One region of the Nocardiopsis mangrovi genome, then DNA from elsewhere that is predicted to be linked to it. Evidence: riboswitches for the same ligand, from Rfam matches in the RefSeq annotation. Region 1 holds a riboswitch; each other region holds the start of a gene.

Evidence for each region. Region 1 has a riboswitch for S-adenosylmethionine ahead of ACFO4E_RS17180 (peroxidase-related enzyme). Riboswitches for the same ligand answer to the same signal wherever they lie in the genome.
Region 2: linked by a shared signal. The riboswitch ahead of ACFO4E_RS19795 (ABC transporter substrate-binding protein) and the one ahead of ACFO4E_RS17180 (peroxidase-related enzyme) in region 1 are both predicted to bind S-adenosylmethionine.
Region 3: linked by a shared signal. The riboswitch ahead of thrC (threonine synthase) and the one ahead of ACFO4E_RS17180 (peroxidase-related enzyme) in region 1 are both predicted to bind S-adenosylmethionine.

The regions. Positions count from the first base shown of each region.
Region 1 is NZ_JBHSFQ010000016.1:127,714-131,773, forward strand. It holds gene ACFO4E_RS17175 (ABC transporter substrate-binding protein) at 1-409, opposite strand, end outside; gene ACFO4E_RS17180 (peroxidase-related enzyme) at 511-1,716, opposite strand; SAM riboswitch class IV at 1,807-1,914, opposite strand; gene ACFO4E_RS17185 (macro domain-containing protein) at 2,067-2,549, shown strand; gene ACFO4E_RS17190 (MarR family winged helix-turn-helix transcriptional regulator) at 2,589-3,143, opposite strand; gene ACFO4E_RS17195 (SDR family NAD(P)-dependent oxidoreductase) at 3,213-3,938, shown strand; gene ACFO4E_RS17200 (SAM hydrolase/SAM-dependent halogenase family protein) at 3,999-4,060, opposite strand, start outside.
Region 2 is NZ_JBHSFQ010000021.1:2,088-6,147, reverse strand. It holds gene ACFO4E_RS19805 (ABC transporter permease) at 1-241, opposite strand, end outside; gene ACFO4E_RS19800 (ABC transporter ATP-binding protein) at 241-1,383, opposite strand; gene ACFO4E_RS19795 (ABC transporter substrate-binding protein) at 1,380-2,480, opposite strand; SAM riboswitch class IV at 2,572-2,692, opposite strand; gene ACFO4E_RS19790 (GAF and ANTAR domain-containing protein) at 3,011-3,793, shown strand; gene ACFO4E_RS19785 (hypothetical protein) at 3,904-4,060, opposite strand, start outside.
Region 3 is NZ_JBHSFQ010000010.1:104,179-108,238, reverse strand. It holds gene groL (chaperonin GroEL) at 1-100, opposite strand, end outside; gene ACFO4E_RS12915 (ubiquitin-like small modifier protein 1) at 430-708, opposite strand; gene thrC (threonine synthase) at 794-2,059, opposite strand; SAM riboswitch class I at 2,072-2,213, opposite strand; gene ACFO4E_RS12905 (alpha,alpha-trehalose-phosphate synthase (UDP-forming)) at 2,572-4,011, shown strand.

The DNA.
Region 1 (4,060 bases):
GGCCGGCGGCCTCCTCCCAGGCGCCGTTGCGCGGGAGGATGAACACGTCGGGGTCGAGCTCGGCGACCGCCTCGTAGTTGATCTCCGACAGGTCCTCGCTGACGACGTCGTCCCCGCCGAGCCCCAGGTAGGGCAGGCGCTCGGCGGACACCTTGTCGATGCCCACGACCGTGTCGCCCGCGCCGATCGCGCGCACGAACTCGTTGCCGTAGCTGTTGAGGACGACCGCGCGCTCCACGGGGCCCTCGATGGTGACCTCGCGGTCGGCGTCGTCGACCACGGTGATGGTCTCGGCGGAGCCGCCGCCGGATTCGGGGACGACCTCGCCGCAGCCCGCGACGAGCGTCGCGAGCGCGCCCGCGGCGGCGAGGGCGGCGAATGGTCGGATGCGGTGCCGTATCGGTGGCATGGGGTGCCTCTTCCGGAGGTGTGGGTGCGGGTGGCGGGAGCGGGGTGCGGGGCCGCGCCCGCCTGACGGCGGGCGCGGACGATGCGCGGCGGGGGCCGGGCTCAGGCCGGGGCGGGTGCGGCGGCGGGCTCGGTGCCCGGCCAGAACGGCTCGCCGAGGGTGAGCATCAGCCGGTTCGCCCAGGCGAAGAACGCGACCGACCCCACCAGGTCCACCAGCTCGGCGTCGGTGATCCCGTGCGACCGCAGGTCGGCCAGGTGCCGCTCGGTGGCCGACACGGGCGTGGTCGACAGGGCCGCGGCGAAGTCGACGACGGCGGCCCACCGGGCGTCCTGGCCCGCCGATAGCGGGGCCAGGTCCAGGGCACGCCAGTCCTGGTCGCGGGGGAGCGACGCGTCCAGCACGCGCTGGACATCGGCGGTCCGCTTGGACATCTGCGACGCCTTGCGCGAGTGGACCGACGCGCAGTACACGCAGTCGTTGACCTTGCTGGCCGCGGCGGCGGCGAGTTCGCGCTCGGCGCGCGGGAGGCCGTCGCGGGTGTAGAAGACGGCGTGGTCGACCGCCGTGCGCGCCCGCAGCAGCCCGGGGGCGCGCGACAGCAGCCGGAAGTAGGCGTCGTTGGTCTTGCCCGCGAACGCCTCCCTCTGCTCGTCGGTGAGGTCATCGGATGCAACGGGCGGGACCCACGGGGTCCACGACAGCAGCTCCTGGGTGTAGGCGACCGGGCGCGCGCCGCCGTTGGCGGACGTGGTCGCGGTGCTCTTGGTCCGGCCGCGCGCCGGCGTCGCGCGCTCCAGCGGGGCGGTGGCGGGTTCGGCGGTGCCGTCGATCAGGCGCAGGCCGTGCACCAGCCGGACCAGGAACGCGGTGAACGCCGCGGTCTGCGCGATCACGACGGTCTCGTCGGGGGTCCAGCCGGCCGCCGCGAGCCGGTCGGTGTCCGCACGCCGCACGAGGGCGGGGGAGGTGGTCAGCAGGTCGACGTGCTCGACCGCGGCGCGCAGCGCGGGGTCGTCCGGTGCTTCGTCGGCGAAGAGAGCGGGGTCGGCGCCCGCGCCGGCGTGGTGGGCGGCCACGTCGGCGGCGCCGTGCCGGCGGGCGGCGAGGGCGGCGAGGCCCCTGCGCACCGGCGCCGCGACCGGGCCCGGGACGGTGAACAGCGCGTCGTAGGCGGCCTGTGCCTCGCGGGGGAAGCCGGGCTTGGCGTGGCGGGCCGCCTCGACGGCGGCGCCGAGGCGGGCCAGGCCGCCCACGGTGTCGGGGGCGGCGTCCGCCGCGGCATCGGTGCTGTGCGCGCTGCTCACTGTCTCCGCTTTCTCGTCGTGCCGGTGGCGGCGGGACGGCGGGCAGGAGCCGGGCGGGGCGGCGGACCGGACGGTCCGGGGTGCCCCGATCGTGCACGCATGCCGCGTTCCCGCAGCCGGGTCGTAACTCCGGAGGCACCCCGCCGTGCAGGAGGTTGCCGGCCAGCAAGCCGGATCTTCGCGCTGGCACTCTTGACCTGCGAAGAAGGTAAACGATCTCGTCAAACGCGGACAAGGGGGTAGAAGGTGATAAATACGACAAGTTTGGTAGGAATTGCGGTCATCGGCCGGTTCCGGGCCCGTTCCCGGTGATTCCGGTCCCGGCCCACCCCCGGCGATAGGCTGCCGGCATGGCAGCCGCCCTCTTCCGCGTCGTCCGAGGCGACGCGACCGCGCCCCAGGCCAAGGGCCCCAAGGTCATCGCCCACATCTGCAACGACCTCGGCGGCTGGGGCAAGGGCTTCGTCCTCGCCGTCTCCCGCAGGTGGCCCGAACCCGAGCGCGAGTACCGGCGCTGGCACCGGGAGCGCGCCGCCAACGACTTCGGCCTCGGCGCCGTCCAGCTGGTGCGGGTGCGCCCCGACGCCTGGGTGGCCAACATGGTGGGGCAGCACGGCATCAAGGCCGGCGGCAAAGGCCCGCCCATCCGCTACGAAGCGGTCGAGACCTGCCTCGCCGCGCTCACCGGCCACGCCGTGGAGCTGGGCGCCTCGGTCCACATGCCGCGCATCGGCTGCGGGCTCGCCGGGGGGACGTGGGACCGGATCCAGCCGCTCATCGACCGCACCCTCATCGCCGGAGGCGTCGCCACCACCGTCTACGACGTCCGCTGACACCCGCGCGGAGCCGGCCGGAGCGGGCTCCGGCGGCGCTCAGCCGCCGGTCGCCACCCGGCTGGGGCTCTCCGTGTCCAGCTGTGCGTTCAGGTCGCGCAGGAGTGTGCGCAGGAGGCCGTCGAGTGCGGCGCGGTCGCCGGGGGGGAGCCCGGCGACGAGTTCGGATTCGCGGCCGAGGACCCGGTCCACCAGGCGCTCGACCGTGTCGTGCCCGGCGGGGGTGAGGGCGACGTCGACCGCGCGGGAGCCGTCGCCCCGGGGGCTGCGCTCGACCAGGCCGTCGCGCTCGGCGCGCGCGATGCGCTGGGAGATCGCCCCGGGGGTCACCAGGGTGCGCTCGGCGAGGTCGCGGGTGGTCAGCCGGTACGGGGGGCCGCTGCGCCGCAGGGCGCCGAGCAGGTCGAGGGTGGCGGGGTCGGCCCCCGCTGCGGCGAGGACGCGTCTTCGCTCCTCGCCCAGCAGCTTGGCGGCGTGCCGGATCCGCGTGGCGATCCCGATGCTCGTCACGGGTGTCCCCGGGCGTTCGCGCAGCCACGCCAGTGAGACGGCGTCGATGGGGTCGTCGGGGTCCAGGTGGTGGTCGTTCGGCATGGAGGGCCTACGTTCAGATCTAAATGTTATATTGCGTTTAGGTCTGAACACTACCCTGGGGAGGGTCAAATGGCACGAACCGTCATCGTCACCGGGGGCGGCACGGGGATCGGGCGGGCCATAACCGCCGCGTTCGCGGAGTCCGGCGACTCCGTCATCATCACCGGCCGCCGTCGCGAGCCGATCGAGGCCGCCGCGGCGGAAGAGGGCGCGGGGGTCCGCGCCGCCGTCTGCGACGGAACCGACCCCGAGCAGGTCGGCGCCTTCGCCGACGGCCTGCCCGAGCGCGTCGACGTCCTGGTCAACTGCGCGGGCGGCAATACCGACTACGACCGCGAACAGGCCCGCGACCTCGCCACCCTCGCGGCCAACTGGCGCGCCAACATGGACGCCAACCTGGTCACCGCCGTGCTCATGACCGAGGCGGTGCGCGACCGGCTCACCGGCGGCGGATCCGTGATCAGCATCGGCTCCATCGCCGCCGACAAGGGCTCCGGCCCCTACGGCGTGGCCAAGGCCGCCCTCGCGTCGTGGAACGTCTACGAGTCCGGCCGGCTCGGGCCCCGCGGCGTCACCGCGAACGTGGTCGCGCCCGGCTACATCGACGACACCGAGTTCTTCCGCGACGGCCTCTCCGAGGAGCGCCGCGAGCAGCTCATCGGCATGACCCGCACCGGCCGGGCCGGCACCCCGGACGAAGTGGCGGCGACCGTCCACTTCCTGGCCTCCGGATCCGCCCGCCAGATCACCGCCCAGGTGCTCGCGGTCAACGGCGGCGCCCACCCCACGCGTTGACCGGCTCCGGGCCGGCGCGGGGCACGGCCCCGCGCCGGACGCCGGGCGGTCCGCGGGGTGTCAGACCGTCCGCAGGGTGAAGGTGTCGTGCTCGTGCAGGCCCAGGAGGTCGGCGGCGCTGC
Region 2 (4,060 bases), on a different contig from region 1:
GGACCAGGGCGTCGGAGAAGAACGCCTCGGTGAACACCCGCTGGTACTGCACGAGGGAGTACTCGGGCAGCGGGTTGCCGGCCGCGTCGACCGGGTGCAGGCTCAGCGAGAGCACCCGGACCAGCGGCACCAGGAAGAACGCCGCCAGGAACACCACCGCGGGCAGCACGTAGCCCATTCCGGTGCGGGGCGGGCGCCGGGTCGGCGCCGCGGAGGGGGAGGGGGCGGGGCCGATCGCCATCACCGGGTCCCGCGCCCGGCCGTTCCGGCGCCCGCGTCGGCGTCCTCCGGACCGGCGAAGCGGATCACGTCGGCGGGCGACCAGTGGGCGGTCACCCGCGTGCCCGGGGGCGGCGGTTCGGCGGCGGTGCGGGCCCCCAGGGACACGCCCTCGGCCACCTCGATCTCCGCCTGCCAGGCGTCGCCCAGGAAGGCGCGGTAGACGAGCACGCCGTCGGCGGACCCCCGCCCCGCGCCGCCGGGTGCGGCCGCCTCGCGGGTGCCGACCGCGACCTTCTCCGGCCGCAGCGCCACCACGGTCTCCCGGCCCGGCGCGAGCCCGGCCAGGCCGGTGCGCACCCGCGCCTCGCCGGAGACCAGGTCGCCGTCGCCGTCGGCGACGCCCTCGATCACGTTGGCCGCGCCCACGAACTCCGCCACGAACCGGCTCACCGGTGTCGCGTAGACCTCCTGCGGGGTGCCCAGCTGCTCGATCCGCCCGCCGTTGAGAACGGCGATGCGGTCCGACAACGACATCGCCTCCTCCTGGTCGTGGGTCACGAACACCATCGTGATCCCCAGCCGCTGCTGGAGTTCGCGCAGCTCGACCCGCATCTCGCGGCGCAGCTTGGCGTCGAGGTTGGACAGCGGCTCGTCGAGCAGCAGCACCGCGGGGCGGGTGGCCAGCGCACGGGCCACGGCGACCCGCTGCTGCTGGCCGCCGGACAGCTGCCGGGGGCGGCGCCGGGCGTAGTCCTCCAGACCGACCAGGCGCAGCGCCTCGGTGACCCGCTCGATGCGCTCGGCGCGCTCCACCCGGCGCACCCGCAGCCCGTAGGCCACGTTCTCGGCGACCGTCATGTGCGGGAACAGCGCATAGCTCTGGAAGACCATGCCCAGGCCGCGCCGGTGCGGGGGGACGTCGGTGAGGTCGGCCCCGTCGATGGTGATGCGGCCGCCGGTGGGCAGCACGAACCCGGCGAGGGAGTTGAGCAGGGTCGTCTTGCCGCACCCGCTGGGGCCCAGGATCGACAGGAACTCGCCGCGGCGGATGGCCAGCCGGTCGACGTCGAGGACGCCGGTGCCGTCGTAGCCCGCGGTCAGCCGCTCGACGACGACGTGCTCGCCATCGGCCCCGGCCGGCCCGTCACCGGGACCGCTCACTGGAAGATCTCGTTCCACCGCTGCTGCCATTCGTTGAGGTTGGGGGTGGCCGCGTCGTAGTCGACCCAGGTGAAGCCCTCGTAGACCTCGGGCCCGTACTCCACCTTCGCGGTGAACTCGGGGTCGTACTCGATGGAGTCGTTGCCCCCGCCGTAGAAGGTGCCCTGCGCGAACGGCTTCTGGTGCTGGGCGGAGGTCAGGTAGTTGAGGAACCGGTAGGCGGCGTCGGTGTTCTCACTGCCGGCCGGGATGTAGTAGGAGGTCAGGGCGCCCACCGCGCCGGAGGTCGGGTAGCTGAACCCGATCGGCTGCCCCTCGGCCTCCATCGCGAAGGCGCGCCCGTCCCAGAACGGCACGATCCAGGCGTCGCCGTTCTGGATCGTGGTGGCCACGGTCCCGGCGTCGGCCGGGTAGGCCGAGACGCAGTCCTTCAGCTTCTCCAGGTCCTCGAAGGCGCGGTCGACGGCGTCGGGCTCCGAGAGCGTGCCGCCGTTCTGCGCGACGAGGGCGGAGAAGAACTGGAGGCCGGCGTTGTAGGTCAGCGGCGGGAGCGCGATGTGGCCGCAGTACTCCTCGTTGAAGATGTCGGTCCAGTCCTGCGGGGCCTCGTCGATCTCGTCCGTGCGGTACAGCAGCCCCAGCGACCCCGTGGTCAGCGGCGCCCCGTAGGCGGAGCCCTCGACGGTGGACTGCTCCACCAGAACGGGGTCGAGCTGGGACCAGTGCTCCAGGCGGGTGGTGTCCAGCGGTTCGAGAACGTCGTTGTTGACCGCCTGGTGGAAGGTCTCCGAGGTGAGCGCCACGACGTCGAAGGGCGGGTTCTCCCCCTTGGCGGCGCGCAGCCGGGTGAGCCAGTCGGCGTCGGCACCGGTGACCACGTTCACCGTGATGCCGGTCTCCTCCTCGAACGGTGCGACGAAGGACTCCTCGAACAGGCTGCCCCACTCGCCGGCGAACGCGGTGACGGTGATCTCGTCGCCGCCCCCGCCGCCGCCGGAGGTGTCCACGCCGCCACAGGCGGTCGTGGCCAGCAGGAGCAGCGCGGACGTCGCCGCGCCGGAGGTGAGTGCGACCCTGCGTCGAGTCGTGGATTGCATCGGGCGTCCCTTCGCCTGTACTTCTCGGCGGCCGGGGGCAGCGGCGGCAAGCGCCCTGCGCCGGGGGTCGGGGCCCGCTGCCGGTGGCGGGGCTCCGCGCTTGCCGCCGATGCCTTCGGCACCGGCCACGGCCATGTCCTCACCCGGGGCACCCCGCCGCGGAGGAGGGTTGCCGTCCAGCCAGCCGGGGCTTGTCGCTGGAACTCGTGACGAAGATCAACATAACAGAGAATCCCGACATTTCCACTCTTGGAGGTCGGGTGCCCTGTCGCACACTCCGCCCTGGTTCGGCCGGCGCCCGCCCGCCTCCCCCGTCCCCCGCAGCGCCGCTCCGGCACCGGGGTACAGGGTCCGAACTGCGGAGATCATTCGACCGCAGGGTGTCACAGGGGCGACCCGCGCGCATCGCGGCGCGCCAGGACGGCCCCGCGGAGGCGGCCGCCCGGCCGCGAGTACCGGGCGGGGTCGTGGGTAGTCGGGGCGCCAGGTTCGCCCCACCCGCGGGCGAGGGCAGCCGAGGAGCCGAGGCCGTGCACGATCCCGCGAACGAGACGCCGGCGCGCGACCACCCCCGCGTCTTCGCCGAGATGGCGCGCGACCTGCTCTCCGAGGACTCCGTCCGCGACGTCCTGGACGCGATCGTCCGGCTGGCCGTGCACACGCTCGACGGATGCGAGGAGGCCGGGATCCTCATGGCCGACCGGCCCGGCCGCGCGTTGTGTACCGCCGCGGCCACCGGGGAGCTCGCCCGTGCCGCCGACCGGGCCCAGTTCGACTGTGACGAGGGCCCCTGCCTGGCCGCCGCGCGCGGGGAGCGCGCCGTCCGCGTCGACGACATGGCACGGGAGGACCGGTGGCCCGCCTACCGGGCGCCGGCGCTGGCCCTGGGGATCGGCTCGATGATGGGGTTCGAGCTGTTCACCCACGACGGGTCGCTGGGTTCGCTGAACATGTACGCCACGCGGACCGCCGCCTTTGACGCCGCCGCCCAGGAGAGGGGGTGGGTGTTCGCCTCGCACGCCGCCGTCGCCATCGCCTCCGCCGAGCGCGAGGCCGCCGTCCGCGCGGGCCTGGCGACCCGGCACGACATCGGGGCGGCGGTCGGCATCCTGATGGAGCGCCACCGGCTCAGCGACGCCGAGGCGTTCGACGTCCTCAAGCGGGCCTCCATGCAGACCAACACCAAGCTGCGCGACGTCGCCCTGCGCGTGACCGGCGCCGGCGCCGTGCCGGCCCCGGCGCCGCCGGGCGACGCCGAGACCGGGGACCCGCTCGCGGGACCGGCCCCGGCGGACTCCGCCGAGCCCGCCTGAACGACCCGGCCCCGCAGCGCGGAGGGGTCCCGGCCGAGGGAACGGCCGGGACCCCTCCGCGCCCGCCGCCCCCGCCCGCCCTGCCGGCGGGAGGGGACGCGGGTGCCGGCCTACAGGCCCGAGGCGAGAACCACCCCGTAGCCGGTCGGCACATCGGGGTCGCCCTCGTCGTAGGACGAGCCGACGGACACGACCGCCTGCGTGCCGGGCACGAGGGCGAGGTCGCGGACGCTGAGGTCGTAGTTCTCGATCTCAGGCGTGTCGCGG
Region 3 (4,060 bases), on a different contig from region 1:
TGGGGCCGAGGGTCACCTTGACGGCGTCGGCGAGCTGGTTCATGCCGCGCTCAAGGCCGCGCCGGGCTTCCTCGTCGAACGCGATCAGTTTGGCTGCCATAGACTTCTTGTCCTCCCGAGACCGGGCTGGTACGCGTGGGAACGAGCCGATGCCCGCGACGGACGGCCCCGGCTCGCCCCGGCAACCCGTCTGCCGGAGACCGCGGCCTCATCGTCTCGATCCGGAGTTAGCACTCCTCATCTCAGAGTGCTAAGGCTCCCATTTTTAGCACTCTCCATGGTCGAGTGCAAACGACCTGTGCCCGAATTCGCCGGGTGATCACCCGCAGGTCAACCCGGCCCCCGAAGCCGAAACCCGCACCCCCGGGACGGGCCCGGGGGATGCGGGTGGGGGTTCGGCGGCGCGCCCCGGCGCCGCCCGGGCGGGGCTCAGCAGCCGCCGGCGACCGCCGGGATGATGGAGACCTCGGTGCCGTCGGCGACCGCGGTGGCCAGGCCGTCGGCGAAGCGGACGTCCTCGTCGCCGACGTAGACGTTGACGAAGCGGCGGATCTTCCCGCTGTCGTCGAGGATCCGCGCCCGGATACCGGGGTGGGCGGCCTCAAGGTCGTCCAGCACGTCCTGGAGGGTGGCCCCATCGGCGGTCACCTCGGCCGCGTCCTTGGTGTAGGTGCGCAGGATGGTGGGGACGCGAACACTGACGCTCATGAGCGCATGACTCCTTGTCTTCGTGAACGGGCGCCGGCCCGCCCGGACGGGGCGGGACCGGGCCGGAAAGGGCGCGGGGGCGGCGTCAGAGCAGCCCGGCGTCCCTGAATGCCTTCAGGGACGGCTTGATGGTGGCGGTCACCCCGGCCTCGACCGCGTTGAGCGTCTTGAGGCCGTCGCCGGTGTTGAGCACGACCGTCTCGGCCGCGGGGTCGAGGGCGCCCTCGGCGAGGAGCCTGCGCAGCACGCCGGTCGTCACCCCGCCCGCGGTCTCGGCGAAGATGCCCTCGGTGCGCGCCAGCAGCCCGATGGAGTCGACCACCTCGGCGTCGCCGACGTGCGCGACGGCGCCGCCGGTGCGCCGGCAGATGTCGAGCACGTAGGGGCCGTCCGCCGGGTTGCCGATGGCCAGCGACTTCGCGATGGTGTCGGGCTTGACCGGCTGGATGACGTCGTGGCCCTCCTCCCACGCGCGGGCGACGGGCGAGCAGCCGGTGGCCTGGGCACCGAAGATCTTGTAGGGCCGGTCCTCGACCAGGCCCAGCCGGATCAGCTCCTGGAAGCCCTTGTCGATCTTGGTGAGCTGGGAGCCCGAGGCGATCGGGATGATGATCTGCTCCGGCAGCCGCCAGCCGAGCTGCTCGGCGATCTCGTAGGCCAGCGTCTTGGAGCCCTCACCGTAGTAGGGGCGGAGGTTGACGTTGACGAACCCCCAGTCCTCGCCGGCCGGGTCGCCGATCAGCTCCGAGCAGAACCGGTTGACGTCGTCGTAGTTGCCGTCGATGGCGACCACGCGGCCGCCGTAGACGGCCGCCATGATGACCTTGCCCTCTTCCAGCCCGGCGGGGATGAACACGCACGAGCCGAAGCCGGCGCGCGCCGCGGCGGCGCCGACCGCCCCGGCGAGGTTGCCGGTGGAGGAGCAGGACAGGGTGCGGAACCCGAAGGTGCGGGCGGCCTCGACGGCGATGGCCACCACACGGTCTTTGAAGGAGTGGGTGGGGTTGCCGGAGTCGTCCTTGACGTGCAGCGTGCGCATGCCGAGCTCGGCGGCGAGGCGGTCGGCGCGGACCAGGCGGGTGAGGCCCGGGTTCATGTTGGGCAGCTCGGCGACGTTGGCGGGCACCGGAAGCAGTTCGGCGTAGCGCCAGATGCTGGCGGGCCCGGCGGCGATGGACGCGTGGCTGACCTCGCCGAACTCGTAGGCGACCTCAAGGGGGCCGAAACAGAACTCACACGCGAAGCGCGGAGAGAGGTCGTAGCGCTCGCCGCACTCGCGGCAGGAAAGGGCCACTGCGGGGCCGAAAGGGCGGGCGGTGGTGGCACCAGGGCCGGTGGCGGTCATCGCCATGCGAGGCGTCTCCCCTCATCTTCCCTGTGAGCCGATCTGGCTCCAGGACGGAGTTGGCACCTGCCCCGGCCGCCCCGCAATTTCCGCGGAATCGCACGCCGAGATGGTTGCCGGGGCTTCGCAGGGCCGTTCCCTCCACCCCTCTGGATGAGCAATATGAAGTTGTCGGTGATCCGCTCGGGATACGTTCGCCACTGTAACCGACTCCCCACCGGCTCTGCCATCCGGGGGCGACCGCGATGGCGGCGCGCGGGCCGCGGCCGCCCGGGCGCGTCCGGGCCGCCGCACGCCCGTCCGGGGCGCGCGACGCCCTGGGGCGCACCGGATGCGCGCCGCGGCGCCGGCTCCGTATCCGGGCGGACACGCGCGGACATCTCGGCAGGTTTGGGTTCCACTGTGACGGGCGAGACCTATGACACCTTCCCGTACACCCACCCGGCCCCGCCCGGCGCCGGAGGCGGGTGGTCAAATGGGAGCTCGGCCCGGACATCGTGCGAGAGGTGGACGATCAGGTGGACAAGGCACAGATCCTCGTCGCATCCAACAGGGGACCGGTGTCCTTTTCGATCGACGACGACGGCGGGCTCCGCCACCGGCGCGGCGGGGGTGGGCTCGTGTCCGGCCTCAGCTCGGCCGCCGCCCAGGCCGACACGCTCTGGGTGTGCGCGGCCCTGTCCGACGCCGACCGCCAGGCGGCCGCCCGCGCGCCCGAGGGCCGGCTCGACCGGGCCGGGTTCGACGTGGGCGGCACCAGCGTGCGGATGCTCGACATCCCCCCGGCGACCTTCGCCAACGCCTACACCTCGGTCGCCAACTCCACGCTGTGGTTCGTCCACCACATGCTCTACGACACCCCCAACAAGCCCGGCTTCGGCGCCGGCTTCCGCGCCGAGTGGGCCGACTACCGCGCCTACAACGCCGCGTTCGCCGAGGGGCTGCTCACCGGCTCCGCCGACAACGCCCGGGTCGCCGTGCAGGACTACCACCTGGCCCTGGTGCCCCGCATGCTCCGCGGCCGCCGCCCCGACCTGCGCATCTCGCACTTCTCGCACACCCCGTGGGCGCCGCCGGAGTACTTCCGGATGCTGCCCGCCGACATCGGACGCGAACTCCTGGAGGGCATGCTCGGCGCCGACCACCTGGGCTTCCTCAGCCGGCGCTGGGCCGATGCCTTCTTGCGCTGCTGCGAGACCTTCCTGCGCGCCGACGTCGACTGGGCCAAGCGCACCGTCGAGTACGGCAGCCGGGTCATCGGTGTCGCCGTGCACCCCCTGGGCGCCGACGCCGACGGGCTGCGCGAGCGGGCCGCGGCCGACGACGTCGCCGAGCGCCGCGCCGCGCTGCGCGAAAGAGTCGGCGACCGCCGGCTCATCGTCCGGGTCGACCGCACCGAGCTGTCCAAGAACATCGTCCGCGGCCTCGACGCCTACCGGGAGATGCTCCGCGACCACCCCGAATGGCACGGGCGCGTCACCCACCTCGCGTTCGCCTACCCCAGCCGGGGCGACGTCCCGGAGTACCGCGAGTACACCGAATCGGTGCTCCGGGTGGCCAAGGAGATCAACGAGGAGTTCGGCACCGACTCCTGGACTCCGCTGATCCTTGAGGTCAACGACGACTACCCGCGCTCCCTGGCCGCCTACCGGCTGGCCGACGTGCTGCTCGTGAACCCGATCCGCGACGGCATGAACCTGGTCGCCAAGGAGGGGCCGGTGCTCTCCGACGACGGCTGCGCCCTGGTGCTGTCGACCGAGGCCGGGGCCGCCGACGAACTCGGCGCACACGCCCTGCTGGTCAACCCCTACGACGTCAGCGAGACCGCGCGGGCGCTGCACACCGCGCTGGAGATGCCCGACGCGGAACGCCGCGAACGCGGCGCGCACCTGGCCGAGAAGGCCACTGCGGTGTCGCCGCAGCGCTGGTTCGGCGACCAGCTGCGCGCGCTCGGCTGACGTGTCCGTGCCGGCTCCGGCCCCCCCCGATGGCCCCGCGCGGGGCCGT